4 regions of the Agrobacterium sp. O3.4 genome follow, and region 1 is predicted to be linked to each of the others. Evidence: predicted binding sites of a transcription regulator. Region 1 holds the regulator's gene; each other region holds the start of a gene.
What was found. Region 1 encodes PhoB, which activates phosphate uptake and scavenging genes when phosphate is short. Its sites were predicted from a motif close to TGTCATNNANCTGTCAT; they were not measured.
Positions count from the first base shown of each region.

Region 2: a site for PhoB is predicted at 1,319-1,335, ahead of M0412_RS04625 (LTA synthase family protein). Genes of this name have one in related genera too.
Region 3: a site for PhoB is predicted at 1,087-1,103, ahead of M0412_RS06990 (DapH/DapD/GlmU-related protein). Genes of this name have one in related genera too.
Region 4: a site for PhoB is predicted at 1,832-1,848, ahead of M0412_RS06710 (bifunctional 2',3'-cyclic-nucleotide 2'-phosphodiesterase/3'-nucleotidase). Genes of this name have one in related genera too.

Region 1 covers NZ_JALPZP010000001.1:2,238,319-2,242,069, reverse strand. Annotated here, with positions in the region: gene pstA (phosphate ABC transporter permease PstA) at 1-66, shown strand, start outside; gene pstB (phosphate ABC transporter ATP-binding protein PstB) at 81-896, shown strand; gene phoU (phosphate signaling complex protein PhoU) at 995-1,720, shown strand; gene phoB (phosphate regulon transcriptional regulator PhoB) at 1,751-2,434, shown strand; gene M0412_RS10900 (GcrA family cell cycle regulator) at 2,735-3,268, opposite strand; gene M0412_RS10895 (aspartate aminotransferase family protein) at 3,699-3,751, shown strand, end outside.
Region 2 covers NZ_JALPZP010000001.1:952,400-956,150, forward strand. Annotated here, with positions in the region: gene M0412_RS04625 (LTA synthase family protein) at 1-1,261, opposite strand, end outside; gene M0412_RS04630 (NAD+ synthase) at 1,483-3,162, shown strand; gene M0412_RS04635 (glyoxalase superfamily protein) at 3,443-3,751, opposite strand, start outside.
Region 3 covers NZ_JALPZP010000001.1:1,445,886-1,449,636, forward strand. Annotated here, with positions in the region: gene M0412_RS06975 (esterase-like activity of phytase family protein) at 1-10, shown strand, start outside; gene M0412_RS06980 (hypothetical protein) at 169-516, shown strand; gene M0412_RS06985 (hypothetical protein) at 620-967, shown strand; gene M0412_RS06990 (DapH/DapD/GlmU-related protein) at 1,141-1,797, shown strand; gene ppx (exopolyphosphatase) at 1,806-3,329, opposite strand; gene M0412_RS07000 (RNA degradosome polyphosphate kinase) at 3,326-3,751, opposite strand, start outside.
Region 4 covers NZ_JALPZP010000001.1:1,383,848-1,387,598, forward strand. Annotated here, with positions in the region: gene M0412_RS06695 (DUF4344 domain-containing metallopeptidase) at 1-646, opposite strand, end outside; gene M0412_RS06700 (DUF1203 domain-containing protein) at 810-1,277, shown strand; gene M0412_RS06705 (PilZ domain-containing protein) at 1,377-1,712, shown strand; gene M0412_RS06710 (bifunctional 2',3'-cyclic-nucleotide 2'-phosphodiesterase/3'-nucleotidase) at 1,929-3,751, shown strand, end outside.

The sequences.
Region 1 (3,751 bases):
TTGTTCCTCATCGTCATGAATGTTGGCGCAATCCTGTTGCGTCGCCGTTTCGAACGGCGCTGGTAGAGGGAGATTGAGCAATGAACATGTTGTCGGAAGCAGCAGTTGAAAAGGCGCTGGACAAGAAAATGAATGAAGTTTCGTACAAGATGATCGGCAAGGACGTTTCGGTTTATTACGGCGAAAAGCGCGCGCTTTACGACGTGAACCTCAACGTTCGGGAAAATACGGTGACCGCGCTTATCGGCCCCTCGGGCTGCGGCAAGTCGACATTCCTGCGTACCCTGAACCGTATGAACGACACGATCGATGGCTGCCGGGTCACCGGCAAGATCACGCTCGACACCGACGATATCTACGATCAGGCGATCGATGTCGTGGAATTGCGCGCCCGTGTCGGCATGGTGTTCCAGAAGCCGAACCCGTTCCCGAAGACGATTTACGAGAACATCTCCTACGGTCCGCGCATCCACGGTCTGGCCCGTAACAAGGCGGATATGGACCAGATCGTTGAGCAGAGCCTGCAGAAGGCCGGCCTGTGGAACGAGGTCAAGGACCGCCTGCACGAATCCGGCACCGGCCTTTCCGGTGGTCAGCAGCAGCGTCTGTGCATTGCACGCGCGGTTGCCGTCAGCCCGGAAGTGATCCTGATGGATGAACCCTGCTCCGCGCTCGATCCGATCGCAACCGCCAAGGTCGAGGAACTGATCCACGAGCTGCGCGCCAATTTTACGATCGTCATCGTTACGCACTCCATGCAGCAGGCAGCGCGTGTTTCCCAGCGTACGGCCATGTTCCATCTTGGTCATCTTGTCGAAGAAAACGAAACGGACAAGATGTTCACCAATCCGGACGACCAGCGTACGCAGGATTACATCATGGGCCGCTTCGGCTGATTTCCGGCCGGCGCTTTATCGAAACCGAACAAGACTGGTGCCTTTGCCGTGCCCCGCTGGTGTGCACGTGCATGAAGGCCAAGCCGGAGGATTAGACCATGACACAGACAACGACCCATTCGCATATTCTGTCCGCTTATGACGACGAATTGAAGTTCCTGACGCGCCGCATCGCCGAAATGGGCGGTCTGGCCGAGCAGATGTGCGCCGACGCCGTGCGCGCGCTGGTCAATTCCGATGCTGCGCTTGCGCAGAAGGTCATTTCCGACGACGCGATCCTCGACCATTCCGAGCGGGAGATCGGCGACAAGGCCATCGTCACCATCGCCAGACGGCAGCCCGTCGCGGCCGATCTTCGCGAAATCATCGGCACGCTGCGTATTGCTGGCGATCTCGAGCGCGTCGGTGATCTCGGCAAGAACACTGCCAAGCGCGTTATCGCCGTTGCCGGCACCGGCGTGCCGCGCAAGCTCGCCCGCGGTCTCGAACATCTGTCGGAACTGGCGCTGGTGCAGCTCAAGGAAGTGCTCGACGTCTATTCCACCCGTTCCGCCGAGAAGGCCAATGCCATCCGCGAGCGTGACGAAGAAATCGACGCCATGTACACGTCGCTCTTCCGTGAGCTTCTGACCTACATGATGGAAGATCCGCGCAACATCACCACCTGCACGCATCTTCTGTTCTGCGCCAAGAACATCGAGCGTATCGGTGATCATGCGACGAATATCGCTGAGACAATTTATTACATGGCCACTGGCAGCCAGCCGGAGGGCGAGCGTCCGAAGGACGATAGTTCCAACACACTCGGTTCGGTGACCGAATAACAGACAGGCAGAAGCTTGCGGAGTTAGTATATGGTGCCCAAGATTGCAGTTGTGGAAGACGAGGAAGCGTTGAGCGTCCTGCTTCGTTACAATCTCGAGGCTGAGGGATACGACGTCGACACGATACCCCGTGGCGACGAGGCGGAAATCAGGCTGCAGGAACGTATTCCGGATCTTCTCATCCTGGACTGGATGTTGCCCGGTGTTTCCGGCATCGAACTGTGCCGGCGCCTGAGAATGCGGCCCGAAACCGAACGCCTGCCCATCATCATGCTGACGGCGCGCGGTGAAGAAAGCGAGCGGGTACGCGGTCTTGCCACCGGTGCCGACGATTATGTCGTCAAGCCGTTTTCGACGCCGGAACTCATGGCCCGCGTCAAGGCTATGCTGCGCCGGGCCCGCCCGGAGGTTCTTTCGTCGGTGCTGAAATGCGGCGATATAGAACTCGATCGCGAAACCCACCGCGTTCACCGCAAGAGCCGCGAAGTGCGTCTCGGACCGACGGAATTCCGCCTGCTGGAATTCCTGATGACATCTCCGGGTCGGGTGTTCTCTCGCTCGCAGTTGCTGGACGGCGTCTGGGGCCACGATATCTACGTGGATGAGCGCACCGTTGACGTTCACGTCGGACGTCTGCGCAAGGCGCTCAATTTTTCGCACATGCAGGATGTCATCCGCACCGTTCGCGGTGCCGGATATTCGATGGAAGCCTGAGCGAAGCTGAACTGACCAGCTTCAGTCAGCATAACATACGTATAAAGATCAAAAGGCTCGACACCATTGCGGTATCGGGCCTTTTTGATTTTGAACCTTCCCCAAACACGGTGTCTTGACCTTTTGAATGGACAATCGCCTGTCTGTTGGTGCGCGGATTGTGGGCTAGGCGCCATCGGTGATGGAGGAAAAGGCCGAACATTCCGCCGGCGCATTGTTTCCGCAGCCGGTCTGAATTTGTCATAAAAAAACGGGCCCGAAGGCCCGTAGTTTTTGAGTGCTGATTGCGTGCCGCAACACTCAAGCCTTGCGGCGCTCACTGACCGGCTGGTAGGCGAGCTTCGCATGGAACTTGCAATAGGGTGAGGATTCCAGCGCTTCGCAACCGCAGAAGTGGAAATCGTCTTTCAAGGGATCGCCGACCGGCCACTTGCAGGTGCGTTCGGTCAGTTCCGTCAGCGTCAGGCGACGGGAAATCGGCGTCACGACATTTCTGGAAGGAACGTAATCGAGAACCTGCGCGGTTTCGATATCGATCTCTTCGTGAAGAGCGGTTGCTGCATTCGAACGGCTCATGGTCCGGGCCGGTGCCGCGTTGACGCGTGCCGTGAAATTTGTCGCGCGCGGAGCGGGGGCCGCAGTGCGCTTGGGTGCGGAGCGTGCCGAAGTGACCGGTCCGCCAGCCTTGACGCGTCCCGGCAGATTGAGGCGGTGGACCTTGCCGATCACGGCGTTACGGCTTACGCCGCCCAGCTGCGCTGCTATCTGGCTGGCGCTCAGTCCTTCGGCCCACAATTTCTTGAGTTTCTCGACCCGCTCGTCTGTCCAGTTCATGCCGCTTCTCCGCTTGTCGCGTATATTTCGGCAGAATCCGTCTCCGCCTCACGGGCGCGCCGCGAGCGTGGTTTCTGCCAGATTTTAGGTGACTAGTTCCGCCGCAATGCAGTCTAGTAATTAGCGATTAACCTAGTGCCAGCCCGACTCCGTGGCAAGAGTCGCGGGAATCATCTGGAATCGATTTTCCGGTTTTCCCCAACTTGCTGGCGAGTTGAGTCTGAAAGGCAACACCTTGGGCCTCTTTCGGTGATGCCTACTAGTGCTTGAGAAGCCCGGGAAACGCGGACTTTTGTTGACATCGGCAAACGAAGTGACAATAGTGCCCCTGCCGCCGCGAGGCGGCATTTTTGATTTTCAGGCGAGGGATAACCCCGCAAGCCTATTGACAACCTTATGACAGCGCATCCGCGCAAGGAGTGATACAGCCATGGCCGAAGCCGCCGCGCCATTGTTCGATACGTTTTCAAGAGCCCCGCTGCG
Region 2 (3,751 bases), 1.3 Mb from region 1:
CCTTGTCGGCCGTCGCCATGATCTCGTCCATCAGCGCATCGTCAGAGGCGAAGTTGCCGCGTTTTTCCATGGCCGGCAAAGTCTCTTCGGAGCGGAATTCCTCGAAGCCGAAATTCTGATAGACCTGCTTGCGGTTCCAGAACCATTCCTGGAACGGGTGCATGGCGATGGCTGAATAACCTTCACCGCGGAAGAAGCTGGCGAGCGAGGGCACGGGGCGGCGGATATATTGCTGATAGGGAATGCTGCCATAGGGCAGGAAGGCGTTGGAAAAGCCGGTCAGCGCCTCGAATTCCACATTCGCCGTCATGCCACCGAACTCGGGCGAAAACACGTTGCCGGACTGTTTGGCGCGGATCGTCGGCATCGGATCGGCGGAGAGCTTCACATTTTCAAGCCGGGTCGGGTCCCACAGCGATTCGCTCATCAGCATGATGACGTCAGGATAATCGCCCTTGTTGGCGGCGAAGGCGGCGGGTTCCGCGGTCAGGTCGGCGATGCTGTTTTCGCCGTAACCCTGCGGCGCCGAAACATTGGCCATGGGAATATTGAAAGCGAAGGCCATCAGGAAGCCGTTGTGACGGTAATTTTCCTGCTGGTCCCACATCATCGGAATGATGTTGAGGCGATCGCGGACCCAGGAATAATGCGAATAGTCCATCAGCGAGGCGAGGCCGGCAAGAAGCGGCAGCGCCAGTGCAAGCCCCGCGGCGCGTTCACGCCAGCTCAATGACGGGGAATGCCGGCGCGCCAGCAGCCAGAGCGCCACGAGAGCGGCAATGGCGGCGCAGATGCCAAGTCCGACCAGCACCGCCGTCAGCGGTTGCGCCTTCAGCATGGTGGGCAGAAGCTCGAAAATCTGGCGGCCGAACAGCAGGTCGGATGGGTAAAGCGGATCGGAGAGATAGGTCTGTTTCTGCGCGGAAATAAGCCCGGTCAGCGCGCAGAGCGGCGCAACTGCGATGAGGGACAGATAACGCCGGCCAAGGATCGCATCCAGCGCGACCAAAAGAGTGAGCACGGCGGCAATGGTGGTCATGCCCGGGCGGGCGGAGGAGGTGAGGAAAGCACCGACATCATGGAGCGAACCGCGGGCGATCCATTCCAGCGCCACGACGAGCACGATGGAGGCGACCGTCAGATTGGCAAGCGTATAGGCCGCGGCCGAAAGCTTCGAAAGGCTCCTTGTCCATGCAGGCGAAAAGACGAAACCAGCCTTTTCGGAAGCCGTTGTTTTTGGCGCCGAATCTCTCAAACTCATACTCCGGTATTGCAGGCGTCCGCCCAATCCGGGGAGATGAATCAGGCGTCGCAAAAGTGTCATGTAACTGTCACATAAGCGCGATGAACGCGACATGAACTTTGCGGAGGATGGCTGGAACGGTGATAACCTTAGCGTGAACGTAGCCGTGGCGCATCGCCCATGCGGTGGTATGCAATTGCCGCGTTGCGGAGCGGCCACGGGCGCGGTATTGAAATGGCATGAGCGACAGACACGATATCCAGAACCATCTCCGGATTGCCGTCGGGCAGTTCAATCCCACCGTTGGCGACGTGGCGGGCAATCTCGCCAGGGCGCGTGAGGCAAGGGCCGATGCGGCAACGCAGGGCGCCGATCTTCTGCTTCTGACCGAGCTGTTCATTTCAGGTTATCCGCCTGAGGATCTGGTGCTGAAGCCGGCTTTCCTGAAAGCCTGCCTGAAGGCTGTGGAAGAACTGGCGGCAGACACCGCCGATGGCGGACCGGGTGTCGTCATCGGTTTTCCACGCCAGGGCGAGACGGGCCGGCACAATTCGGTGGCGCTTTTGGATGGCGGCAAGATCATTGCGCTGCGCGACAAGATTGACCTGCCCAATTACGGCGAGTTCGACGAGAAGCGGGTTTTCGCCGAAGGATCGATTTCCGGCCCCTATAATTTCCGCCGTGTGCGGATCGGCATTCCGATCTGCGAGGAAATCTGGAACGACATGGGCGTGTGCGAGACGCTGGCCGAGAGCGGTGCGGAAATCCTGCTGGTGCCGAACGGGTCGCCCTATTATCGCGGCAAGCTGGATGTGCGCCATCAGGTGGCGCTCAGGCAGGTGATCGAGAGCGGCCTGCCGCTCGTCTTCGCCAACCAGCTGGGCGGGCAGGACGAGCTGGTGTTTGACGGCGCAAGCTTTGGCTTCAATGCCGACAAGACGCTTGCTTTCCAGATGAGCCAGTTCGAGGCCACACTTGCCGTTACTGATTGGAAACGCACGGCTGATGGCTGGCATTGCGAGAGCGGGCCATTCTCGAAAATACCAGAGGGCGAGGAGGCGGATTACCGCGCCTGCATGCTGGGCTTTCGCGACTACGTGAACAAGAACGGCTTCAAGAGCGTGGTTCTCGGCCTTTCCGGCGGCATCGATTCGGCGATTTGCGCCGCACTGGCCGTTGACGCGCTGGGCGAGGAGCGGGTGCGCTGCATCATGCTGCCTTACCGTTATACCTCGGAAGAATCGCTGAAAGACGCCGCCGATTGCGCGAAAGCGCTGGGCTGCCGTTACGATATCGTGCCGATCATCGAGCCGGTGGAAGGTTTCCTTTCGGCGCTTTCCGATCTCTTCGAGGGCACGGAAGAGGGCATTACCGAGGAAAACCTGCAGAGCCGCACGCGCGGCACCATTTTGATGGCCGTCTCGAACAAGTTCGGCTCGATGGTGGTGACGACGGGCAACAAGTCGGAAATGTCGGTGGGTTACGCCACGCTTTATGGCGACATGAATGGTGGTTTCAACCCCATCAAGGACCTCTACAAGATGCAGGTCTATGCCATTTCCAGCTGGCGCAACGCCCATGTGCCGCCGGGTGCGCTCGGCCCTTCCGGCGAGGTCATCCCCGCCAATATCATTTCCAAGGCGCCATCGGCCGAATTGCGCCCCAACCAGACCGACCAGGATTCGCTGCCGCCTTATCCGGTGCTGGACGATATTCTCGAATGCCTCGTCGAGAAGGAAATGTCGGTCGAGGAAATTCTGGCGCGCGGCCATGATGTGGTGACCGTGCACCGGGTGGAGCATCTGCTCTATCTCGCCGAATACAAGCGCCGGCAATCGGCACCGGGTGTGAAGATCACCAAGAAGAACTTTGGGCGTGACCGGCGTTATCCGATCACCAACCGGTTCCGGGATCGGTGATTAAGGCGGTTTCCGGAGGGGGGCCTTTAACGCTGGTCCGGTGTCATCCAGAGTAATTGCCTGTGAGACGGTGCGGCATATTTCTTCTCCCCGCCGGGGAGAAGGTGGCCCGAAGGGTCGGATGAGGGGGCACCATTGCCGTATATCACGACCCTTGCCCCCTCATCCCGCTGCCGCGACCTTCTCCCCCTCGGGGAGAAGAAACAAGCGGCATGCGCTCAGTCCGCGATGGGGGTTCATGAATGGCGCAGAGAAAACCCCGCGCCACTCTTCACTCACCTCAAATAACCTGCCCCACATCGATACGGTTGCCGTCAGGATCTTCAAACACGAAGGCCCTGAGGCCATAATCCTTGTCCTGCAGAGCCTTGATGATGCGCAGCCCATGGCTTTTGCAAATCTCATGCAGCGTATCGACATCGCTGACCATCATATGCGCCACGTTGAAGGGCGCTGCCTTATGGGTGGGCTGCAATGTCAGGTGCAATTCGGCATTGCCCTGTTTGAGGATCATGAAGCCGACGGGAGTGCCGTTTTCGAAGGTTTTTGTGAAGCCCAGCACACCGACATAAAAGTCATGGGCCTTTTC
Region 3 (3,751 bases), 790 kb from region 1:
CGCCAAGTAAGAAAAACGGTGCCGGAACTGGTTCCGGCACCACCCGCGCGACCGCGCATATTCAACAGGGCGGAGCGTCGTTGCAGCCTCCAGAGGAGGCGCGGCGCTCCGCTTTTTTCCAGTCATGCCTGACCCGGAGCCCGGCTCCGAAACGGGAAAGACCCCTTCATGCAGGATCATGCCGAACGACTTTATTATGCGCTGAGGAAAAGCTGGTCGGGCGAGACCAGCAGTCTGTGGTCGCGGGAAAACCCCGCCCGTGGACAGGGCAGCGTCACCGCTCTGGTGGTTCAGGATATTTTCGGCGGTGAGATCGCCAAAACCGCCGTCAGCGGCGCCGAACATTTCTACAATATCGTCGATGACATTCGCTGGGATTTCACCTTCGCCCAGTTTGATATTCCCGTCGGTTATCAGGACAGACCCGCCACCCGCACCGAAGCGATGGCAAAGATTACGCCGCTGCAATATGCCTATCTCAGCGCCTGCATCAGGAAGGCGCTGGGGCACGGTTGATCCACTTAAAAATATGGTGGGACTGGCTTTCCCGCAATGCGGACACAATCCATGACATATGATCGGGCAGCGAAACGAGGCGCACCAAGAGGAGAAATGCCCCGTGAATGACAGCTGCCCCATCCTGACACCGGCCGAACGGCAAGCTCAGGATATATTTGAACAAACAGAAGAAGCTTTGATGGCTGCAATTTACGCGGCGCTTGAGCGCGCCAGCACGAAGGCCGCCGAAGAGCTGCAGGCCATTGGCTCCGATATTGAGCCTCCCGCCTATGAATATTTTGTCGCCACCGCGCATCAGCAGCTCTTCCTGCGGTTATGCGGAGCCGACGGGGAAACCTTCGAAGGCGGAGACCCTGAAGTCGCATCCCACATCATCCGGAATGCGCAAAACATATCCGACCATTACTGGACCAAGAGCCAGGCGAAGGCGGATGCATCTCACGACTGACGGCACATGCCCTCTTCCTGACTTTCAGTCTGAAGGCAGGTTTTGCACGATACGAGTGACCAACAGGGTTGATCTTTAACAGCAGCAGCTGGCGCAACCGGGCTCCTCTTAAGATTTACCGTCACAGGCCCTTCATCATCTCCGGATAGGCAGACGCAAATCCGGAGACTGACATGGATTCGACCGCACAATTCAATCGCCCAAAAATCGCAGAAACCGTTGTCCATTCAACAGCGAGTATCAGGGATTCAGGCATCGGCAAATGCTGTGAAATCTTGGCGGATACAGCCCTGAACAATACCGATCTCGGCGACTACTCGTATCTGGGACCCCGTTGCATGGTTGGTGATGCGACGATCGGAAAGTTCTGCGCCATTGCCGCGGAGGTGCGGATAGGCGCTCCCAACCATCCGATGGACCGGCCTTCCATGCATCGTTTCAGCTACTGCCCGGAATATTACTCGGCGGATGCCGTTCGTGACGACGCGTTTTTCGACCGGCGAAAGCAGGACCGATCCGTCATCGGTAACGATGTCTGGATTGGACACGGAGTTATTGTGTTGCCGGGTGTAAGGGTTGGAGACGGCGCCGTGCTGGCAGCCGGTGCGGTCGTTACCAAGGACGTGCCGTCCTACACCATCGTTGGCGGTGTTCCCGCGAAAATCATTCGCGAGCGGTTTTCGCGATCCATAGCGCGCCAGCTCGCCGCCATCGCGTGGTGGGACTGGCCATTCGAGACAATCATGGCGCGGCTTGCCGATTTTCAGTCGAGCGACATCGAAGCCTTTTGCGAGCGCTGGTCTGCGTCACCCACGCCTGTCGCAAAATAAAACTCTTATTACTCGAACACGAACGCCAGCCGCTTGCCCGTCAGCTTCGCCAGCTGCTGCAAACGCCCGTCCAGACGCTCGCCGGCAAAATCGCAGTAATCATGCGGCACCACGAATTCCAGATCGAGATCGGGATTGGTGGATTTGCGGAATTTCAGATGGTCGACAACGCCCGGCATCGAGGCCGAGAACAGGTAAACGACGCGCAGCAGGCCGCCGAGCAATTTGCCGAGTTCCAGCAGCCGGTCACCTGCCATGGCCGCCAGCGGCTCGGTGGTGCCGTTGTCGTTCAGTCCCTCGAAGCGATAATAATTGGCAAGCGCTATATAGGCTCGGCCAGGATGGGTAATTGCGACGAAGGAGGAGTGGGCGATGATATTGAGCGCCTGCAGGCCGCGATAGTCAGGATGGGCGCGCCAGCTGATATCGGCGAGAAGGCAGGCCGCCTGGCGGTAACGACTTTCTTCTTCCGTCTCGTCGATGCCGAAGACAGGAAAGGTGCGGCCGCTCCAATCCGCCAGTTCACGCGCATGTTCGGGCGAACGGGCGCGCAGGATGGCAAGTTCGTCGGCCGTGACCAGCAGCGGGTCCAGATCACGCTCCGTTTCCGTCAGCAGCGAATAGAGATAACCTTCGCGCACGCCCTGCGCGGAAAAGGCGATCTTTGCCGGCTTCATCACCTTCAGAACCTCGCGCATGGCGATGGCGCCGAAGGGCAGAAGCGAACGGCGGTTCTTGGAAACCGCCTGCCAGGCGGGATCCTTGCTGTCTCTGGAGAGAATGACCTCCTCCAGAAAATTCAGCATTTCCTCCAGCGGCAATTCATATCCCTGCATCATATGCAGCGGGTAACCGGTGATTTCCATGTGCAGCTTGGCGATGTTTCGCCATGTGCCGCCTACGGCATAAAAGGTGCGTCCCTCACCCGCCGTCAGCAGCTTTGCAAAGGATTTGACGTGCTTTCTGGCAATGGTCGCTGCTTTTTCGAGCGAACCATCCGATTGCTCGGAAAGCCTCAGGCCACCGAGCGGCAGGGTAATGCCCTCGCCGCAGCTTTTGCCCTTGATATCGATGAGTTCGAGCGAACCGCCGCCCAGGTCGCCGGCAATGCCATCCGGATCATGGAAACCGCTGATCACCCCGTAAGCGGAATAAAGCGCTTCCTTTTCGCCTGACAGCACCTCGACTTCGCAGCCGAGAATCGCTTCTGCCTCGCGGATGAAATCCGGACCGTTTTCCGCTTCGCGCGCCGCCGCCGTCGCCAGCACATAAAGTTCCTGTGCCTGCGCCTGTTCGGAAAGCGCATGGAAACGCCTGAGCGCCATCAGTGCCCGGCTGACACCTTCCTCATGCATGCGGCCCGTCAGTGCCAGTCCTTTGCCAAGACCGCAAAGGACCTTTTCGTTGAACAGCACCGCGGGCGCGCGGGAGAGACCTTCATATACGACAAGACGAACGGAGTTCGAACCAATATCTATGACGGAAACGGGGGCAAGGCCGGTCAGCCGCCCCTGTGCTTCTGATCGAGTCATTCAGCCTGTTTCTTGCGGGAAGAAATCAACCCGGCAATCAATTTGGGCGCACTGGATTTCAAGGCTTCACCACGTCCGGAAAGGCTGGGATTGGTCATGAAATAGTGCTGCGCGTTGAACGGTTCTTCGCCTTTACGCACCTCGATGCGCCTCGACGTTCCGTCCGCAAGTATCTCGTAGCTCTGCTGGTTGTCAATGAGATTGCCCAGCATAATCTGTGAAAGAACCTGCTCGTGCACGGTGGGATTGGTGAGCGGCACCAGCGTTTCCACACGGCGATCAAGGTTGCGCGGCATCATGTCGGCCGAGCCGATATAGACCAGCGCCTTGTCGGACGGCAGGCCGAAACCGTTGCCGAAGCAGAAAATCCGGCTGTGTTCGAGGAAGCGGCCGACGATGGATTTGACGCGGATATTGTCGGA
Region 4 (3,751 bases), 850 kb from region 1:
TGATGAGATCGAGAACCTTCGATTCCCTGATCATGATGGCATAGGGTTCAAGCTCGGGATCGCGTGGCGGCATGTAGCTGACGGTGAATTTGGACGGCGTCTGGCTGCGATGCGGGCTCAGAAAATTCTCCCAGGCCGAAGCGACACGCGGATAGGCGGCAGCGCATTTGTCGAATTCGGCATTGTCCAGACCCATCATGGCGGCCAGATCGCCATAACCATCCTTGTCGCGGCCGACCATCAGGCAGGCCATGTTGCGATCACGGCTTTTGTCGGGAATGAGCGCGGAAAAGACTGGTGCTTCGTGCTCTGGCAAGGTTTCCGCCTCGCGTCCCAGATACCAGCTGTCGGTGGCGTTGACGAGCGCGGTATCGAGCCATTCCTCATTGGCCTGAAGAATGAGCGTGCCCGCCAGCTGGTCCGCCGGGGCCTGCGCACTACCGGTCTCCACCGTTCCGAAATCCGAAATCAGCATGCGCGCGCCTTCGTGATACAGCGAGAAGATGGCGTTGCCGATGACGAAGTTGACCGCCTGCTGCAGCTGGTCGTCGGACAGGCCATCGAGACCGGCGGCAGTCTGTGCCTGGGCCGGGGCCGTCAACGAAACGAAAGCCAGCGGAATGGCGGCCAGAAAACGACGCAACATAAAATCAGACCTTCCGGGAACGAGGAGCGTCACTGATTCCCGATGCAAACGAGTCATGCAATGGGCTGGTTGCATCACCTGGCAAGAATCGGGTGGATAGCACTCTGTTTGGAGATCATAGCTGCAAAGAAGCAACGCCGATCCAAACCAGAAAGAACCCGCCATGACCGATCTCGTCTTTATTGCAATGCCGGCTAAGGAAGCCGAAGCCTTCCGGGCAGGCGCTGCCGACGCCTATGGCAATCCGCCCGAACGGCGCTTTTCTCCCGGAGGCATGCCCTGCCGCCACTGTCTTTCCCAGATTGGTGAAGGCGAAGGCATGCTGATCCTTGCCTACAGGCCGTTTCCGTCGCTGCAGCCCTATGCGGAGACGGGACCTGTGTTTCTGCATGCCGAAGCCTGCGAGCGCTATCCGCAAACGGAGACCGTTCCGCCGATGCTCAACAGCCCGGATTACATCGTGCGCGGATATGGCGCCGACAACCGCATCGTTTACGGTACAGGCGCTGTAACGGCGACGAACGAGATCACGTCTCGCGCACGACATCTTCTGGAGCGCACAGACGTTGCTTATGTGCATGTCCGTTCCGCCCGCAACAATTGTTATCAGTGCCGTATCGCCAAAGCATAATCACAGCATTGTCTAGAATTTTAACCGAACAACTAAACCGGTCTCAAACTTTTGCAGCCTATGGTGCTCCTGTCGGAAACAATTGATTTGAGCAGCAAAATGGCAAACAACCTCAATATGGCGACCCGCACCGCGCCGCGCAGCAAGACCAGGATTTTTGCGACCGTGCACTACTTCAGCCAGTCGACCAGAGCCCGTGTCCTTGATCTCTCGGCCACGGGCATGGCGCTGGAGCTGGACGGACCTTTCGCTGCCGCCAAGGGCAGCCGGGTCAAGGTGCAGAGCGAGGATCTGGGCTTCATCGAAGGCGTTGTGCAATGGCAGCACCAGAACCGCCTTGGCCTGCAGCTGAAGCTTTCCACCAACACGCTGGCGCAGCTCTCGTCCTATTTCCGCTTCTTCCATGAAGAAGTGAAGCCGACGCTCGCCCGCTGAGTTGCTTTTCCCCAAAGCCGGAATGGGCTGCCCGGACGAGGCACCTTTTCCGATGTGGAAGCGTGCGCATCACGCTCCAATGACAAAAAATTTATCAAACGGTTGAAAACGGGCCTATCTGTCACCGGCTTGTCATTTTGGTGATGGACTCCTCGGCGATTGCTTCTACCCTGTCCGCTTCTCAAGACAGAGCAAGCTTCATCCGAAGGAGTTCCCATGTCGCCGCTTCTCGCTCTCCACCCCATTACCCGCCGTTCGCTGCTCGGCGGCATTGCGGCCTCTTCGGCGCTGGTGCTGCTGCACCCCTTCGCCGCCCGTGCGGCCGCCAATCAGGCGCATCTGCGCATCATGGAAACGACTGATATCCACGTTCACGTCTTTCCCTATGATTATTACGCCGACAAGCCGAACGACACGATGGGTCTGGCGCGCACTGCCTCGATCATCGGCGCCATCCGCGCGGAGGCCGGAAACTCGATGCTGGTGGATAATGGCGACTTCCTGCAGGGCAACCCGCTCGGCGACTACATCGCCTATGAGCGCGGCATGAAGGCCGGCGACAAGCATCCCGTGATCAATGCCATGAACGTGCTGGGTTATGATTGCGGCACGCTCGGCAACCACGAGTTCAATTACGGTCTCGACTATATGTCGAACACGCTGGCCGGCGCCGGCTTTCCCTTCGTCTGCGCCAACCTCACCAAGGGTCAGCTGGCGTCTGATCCCAAGCAGGACGATCTGTTCTTCAAGCCCTATATCATTCTTGAAAAACAGATCCGCGACGGCGGCGGCGTCATCAGCCCGGTCAAGGTCGGCATCATCGGTTTCGTGCCACCACAGATCATGATGTGGGATTCCAAGAACCTTGAAGGCAAGGCGCAGACGCGCGACATCGTCGAAGCCGCCAAGGCCTGGGTTCCGGCCATGAAGGAAGAAGGGGCCGATATCGTCATTGCGCTTTCTCATTCCGGCATCGATGGCAAGGGCCAGAGCGACCGCATGGAGAACGCCTCGCTTTATCTGGCGGGCGTCGAAGGCATTGACGCCATCTTCACCGGCCACCAGCATCTCGTTTTCCCCGGTCCGAAGACCTGGGACGGTATCGAGGGTGTTGATGCGGTCAAGGGCACGCTCCTGGGCAAGCCGGCGGTCATGGCCGGTTTCTGGGGCTCGCATATGGGCCTCATCGACCTGCTGCTCGAAAAAGACGGCAAGAGCTGGAAGATCGTCGACTTCACCTCCGAAGCACGGCCGATCTATCACCGCGACGAAAACCGCAAGATCGTTGCCGACTTCACGGACAAGCCTGAAGTCATCGCCGCCGCCAAGGCTGATCACGAGGCAGCCCTCGCCTATGTGCGCCGCCCGGTCGGCAAGACCTCCGCGCCGCTTTATTCCTATTTCGCGCTGGTGGCTGACGATCCTTCCGTGCAGATCGTCTCCAACGCCCAGACCTGGTACATCAAGGACATGCTGAAGGAAGGGGAATATAAGGACCTGCCCGTGCTTTCGGCAGCAGCGCCCTTCAAGTCCGGCGGTCGCGGCGGCGCGGATTATTATACCGATGTCCCCGCCGGTGACATTGCCATCAAGAATGTCGCGGACCTCTATCTCTACCCCAATACGGTGCAGGCGGTGCTGATCAATGGCGCGCAGGTGAAGAACTGGCTGGAAATGTCGGCGGGCATGTTCAACACGGTCGAGGCCGGCGCCAAGGATGCACCGCTGCTGAACGCCGATTTCCCGTCCTATAATTTCGACGTCATCGACGGTGTCACCTATCAGATCGACATTTCCAAGCCGGCGAAGTTCGACAAGGACGGCAAGGCGGTCAATCCCGACAGCAACCGCATCGTCAACCTTCAGTTCAATGGCAAACCGATCGATCCCGAGCAGAAATTCGTGGTGGCCACCAATAATTACCGCGCCGGCGGTGGTGGCAAGTTCCCTGACATCGCTGCCGACAAGGTTATCTTCGTGGCGCCCGACACCAACCGCGACGTGATCGTCCGCTATATCGTCGATCAGGGCACCATCAA